DNA from 2 places in the Janthinobacterium sp. JC611 genome. Region 2 is predicted to be linked to the other one. Evidence: predicted binding sites of a transcription regulator. Region 2 holds the regulator's gene; the other holds the start of a gene.
What was found. The regulator FliA, encoded in region 2, starts transcription of late flagellar genes. The targets are predictions, from matches to a motif close to CTAAAGTTTNNNNNNNNNNNGCCGNTA.
Positions count from the first base shown of each region.

Region 1: J0O65_RS04645 (FlxA-like family protein) is a predicted target of FliA. The motif match lies at 1,206-1,232, and genes of this name have one in related genera.

Region 1 covers NZ_JAFLJN010000003.1:380,624-382,823, reverse strand. The annotation lists gene J0O65_RS04650 (PrpF domain-containing protein) at 1-1,095, opposite strand, end outside; gene J0O65_RS04645 (FlxA-like family protein) at 1,263-1,613, shown strand; gene J0O65_RS04640 (sensor histidine kinase) at 1,655-2,200, opposite strand, start outside.
Region 2 covers NZ_JAFLJN010000081.1:22,527-24,726, forward strand. The annotation lists gene J0O65_RS25505 (MinD/ParA family ATP-binding protein) at 1-781, shown strand, start outside; gene J0O65_RS25510 (RNA polymerase sigma factor FliA) at 829-1,560, shown strand; gene J0O65_RS25515 (flagellar motor protein) at 1,542-2,200, shown strand, end outside.

The DNA of each region.
Region 1 (2,200 bases), on a different contig from region 2:
ACGCGCCACGATGGTGGTGTCCAGGATGCCGGCCGGGTTTTCGATGCCGACCTCGATATCCCTGTCTGCCAGCCCGACGGGCTGCAAGCCATGCGCCAGGCCATGCGCCACCGTTCCTTGTATCAGGCACGCCGCCGCCAGGCAGCAGCCGCCCGAGACGGCCAGCGAGGCGTGGCCCGCTTGCGGCGTAAAGTAGCGTACCGCAATATTTCCCTCTCGCGCCGCCGCGCCCACGATGCAGAACTTGGGGATGGTTTCGCTGCGTTCCAGTTCTTCCCGTGTCATCGATGCGCCATCGCGCCGCCGCAAGCCCATCAACAGTCCCGCCGCGCTCCACACCTGGCGGATGGCCTGCATGAAAGCCGTGTCCACCTCCAGTTCCCATACCGGTTCCTGCGCCGTCTTGCCGAACTGGCTCGCCAGCGCGATGACCATGGGCACGGCCACGTCCACGCACGAGACGTCATAGCCGTGCACCTGGTCTTGTACATTTCCTGTCGGTAGTAATTTGCCTGTCTTGGCGCCTGCGGGCTGCTGCAGGAACAGGTCGACGCGGGGGAAGTGGCCGGGTACGCCGGGAATGCTGCTCGCCGTAAAGCTGCCATCGAGTTCGCGCGTCATGCGCGAGGTGGTGATAACGCCCGTATTGGTGTTGCGGATATCGATATCGTGCGCGCCGATCGCCAGGGCCTCGATCACGCCGCTGTCCAGGCCCCACAGTTGCAAGGCCGACGACATATTGCCGCAGTTCACGCTCCAGTCGATATGCGCATGCTCGCCAGCCAGCTGCGCCAGGGTGCTGACCAGGCGCGGCCGGCCCGCATGCCGTTCCACCTCGGCGAGGAAGACTTTGTTGCTGGTGGGCGCGCCGCGTCCCAGGCCCGTGATCTGGCGGTTGCCTGGCAACGGGCCGGACTGGGGCGTGCCCATCAGGTGGCGCAGCAATTCCTCGCGCAGTGCCAGGTCCGGCGGCACGCAGGCCGCATGCAGAACCAGGCCCGTCGACGTGCCGCCACGCATGTGGTGGACGGGAAACTCGATCACGCCGCAGCGCTGGCGCAGCACGAGGTCGGGCAGGGCGGGCAGCAAGGGCATGGCGATCCGATCAAGGTGTGTCTGGGGACATGCCAGTGTGCCAGCTTTCTGTGCCGAGGAGCAAGGGTGCGTGCCGGCGGCCGTCTTTACCTGCCTTTACACCCGCCGCACTACATCCGTGCCCATGCCTGCCGTTAACCTTGGTATCGAAACACTGAGGAGGCATCATGGTAGCGGCAATCGGTTCAGGCGGCGCGGTCGGCACAGTCGGCGCGGCCAGTAGCGCCAGTGCGGGCGGCGGTGCGCAGATCGCGGCGCTGCAGAAGCAGATCACGGCGGCGCAAAAGCAGTTGACGGAATCGCAGAAAGGTGAGCAGACGGAAGCGTCGCAAAAGCTGCAGCAGCAGCTGGCGCAGCAAATCCAGGCCTTGCAGGCGCAAATTGCCCAGTTGCAAGCGGCCGCCGCGCAGAAGGCGGCGCAGCAAGACGCTCAGCCGGCCAGCGGCGCCGAGACGGCGACGAGCCCGGCCAAGTCAAGCGCGTCGACCCTGGGCAGCATCATCGATACGCAGGCCTGACAGCATCTCCGGGCATAAAGAACGCCAGGCTCGCCGACAGGTCAGCCTGGCGTTTTGACGGGCAACAGCATTTCCACGCACAGGCCGCCGCCGCTGCGCAAGCTGGCCGTGATGCGGCCGCCATGGGCGTTGATGACGTGCTGGGCGATGGCCAGGCCCAGGCCATGGCCGTCCGTGCTGTGCTGGGTATTGCTGGCGCGGAAGAATGGTTGAAAAATGCGGGCCAGGTCGGCGCTGGCCACGCCGGGGCCCCGGTCCAGCACGGCGATGCGCAGCCAGTCATGCTGGCACGACAGCTCCACGTCCACCGTGCCGCCATCGGGGCTGTGCTTGACGGCATTGCGCACCACGTTTTCCACGGCGCGCGCCAGCAGTTCCGGCTGGCCCGTGACCATGGCGTCGGCCGTGGCCGCGTCGCCCGCCAGATCGATGCCCAGCAGGCGCGCCCTGGCCTCATAGCGGGCGTCGTCCACGATGTCGTGCACGAGGTCGGCGATGCCGACGTCTTCGCCGTGCGCGTGCCCGGCCCCCGAGTGCCCGGCACCGGCTTCCAGCCGCGACAGGGTCAGCAGTTCACCGATCAGTTT
Region 2 (2,200 bases):
GGCCACGCCGCAGGATGACAAGGGCGCCATGCTGGTCAACCTGGGCGCCTCGCTGGTCTACGGCGGCAATGACGTGCTGCTGCTCGACGCCAGCGGCGGCGGCGATGGCGTGGCTGCGCGCCTGGGATTGGCGCACGGCGCCAGCCTGCGCGACGTGGCGCGCCAGCAGTGCGGCTTGAACCAGGTCATCCACCAGGTGCCGCAAGGCTTCGGCGTGGCCAGCCTGGGCGCGCGCAACCACCTGATGGACAGCATGGATTACGCTTCGGCCGACGAGTTGCGCCGCCTGGGCAAGACCTTCGACGTGCTGGCGCGCCAGAGCGGCATCGTGCTGGTCGACGGCGTCGTGGCCGACGAGGGCGATTGCTTCCCCGTGCCGCTGATGGCCTCTTCCGATATCGTCGTGCAGGTCTCGACCAGCGCCACCTCGATCAAGGCGGCGTACTGCCTGATCAAGCGCCTGAGCCAGGAACTGGGACGCCGTCCGTTCGGCATCCTCGTCACCGGCGCTTCCGAATCCGAGGCAAAAGTGGTTTACGATAATATGGCGCAGGCGGCAAGCCGCTACCTGGCCGTGAAGCTGACCTCGATGGGGTCGGTGCCTGCCGATGAATATCTGCACCGCGCGGCGCGCCTGGGCCGCAGCGTGGTCGATGCCTTTCCGCTGGCGGGAGCGTCGGTGGCGTTTCGCGGACTGGCCGAGCGGCTGGCTCGTTCGGCGGCGCCGGTGCTCGGCGGCACCTTGTACCAGACGGGGAGCCCGCATCAGTTCAGCGCCTGACACCCACCGCGGCACCAGATAAAAGATGAGAAAACAATAAGCAGCCTATGTACACGGTCAAAGGGAAATCGAACAAGGACTATTTGCTGACGGAGCACATTCCGCTGGTGAAGCGTCTGGCGCACCATATGAAGGCGAAATTACCGCCTTCGGTCGAGGTCGATGACCTGATCCAGGCCGGCATGATCGGCCTGCTCGATGCCATCAGCCGCTATGAAGAGACGCATGGCGCGCAGTTCGAGACGTATGCCGTGCTGCGCATCCGCGGCGCCATGCTCGATGAATTGCGCACCAGCGACTGGCTGCCGCGCAGCATGCGCCAGAACATGCGCAAGATCGAGGAAGCGATGAGCATCCTGCAGCAGCGCCTCGGCCATCCGCCGACGGAGTCGGAAGTGGCGAAACTGCTGAAAATGTCGCTGGCCGACTACCAGGAAATGCTGGGCGACGGCGGCGGCCACCAGCTGCTGTATTACGAAGATTTTCATGACCCGGACGGCAATGACAGCTTCCTCGACCGCCACTGCGTGGACGAGGACAGCGACCCCTTGCGCTCCCTGCTCGATACCGATTTCCGGCAATCCGTGATCGATGCCATCGACGCGCTGCCGCCACGCGAGAAAATACTCATGGGCCTGTATTACGAAGAAGAGCTGAACCTGAAGGAGATCGGCGCGGTGATGGGCGTGTCCGAATCGCGCGTCTCGCAGCTGCATACCCAGGCCGTCGCGCGCCTGCGCGCAACCTTGAGGGAGCTGGCGTGGACTGGTCCAGCGTAATCGGGCTGGCGCTGGCGCTGGCGGGCCTGCTGGTCGGCCAGGCACTGGAAGGCGGCAAGATGGCCTCATTGCTGCAGCCGGCCGCCTTTGCCATCGTCATCATCGGCACCTTCGGCGCCGTGCTGCTGCAAACGCGGCTGCGTACTTTTGTCCGCGGCCTGGAAATGCTGCGCTGGGTGTTCCTGCCGCCGCCCGACACGCGCGCCGCGCTGGCGCGCGACATCGGGCTATGGAGCCTGACGGCGCGCCGCGACGGCCCGCTGGCGCTCGAGCGCCTGATGGAAAACACGGCCGACCGCTTCAATGCCAAGGGCTTGCGCATGATCGTCGACGGCATCGCGCCCGACAAGCTGCGCCAGCTGCTCGACGTGGAAATCTCCGCCTATGAAATGGCCGAGCGGCAGGCCGTCAAGGTGTGGGAATCGGCGGCCGGCTATTCGCCCACCATCGGCATCCTGGGCGCCGTGCTGGGCCTGATCCACGTGATGGAAAACCTCACCGACCCGAGCAAACTGGGCAGCGGCATCGCCGTGGCCTTCGTTTCCACCATCTATGGCGTGGGCCTGGCCAACCTGCTGTTCCTGCCGGTGGCGAACAAGCTCAAGGCCATCGTCTCGCGCAGGGTGCTGCAGTATGAAAT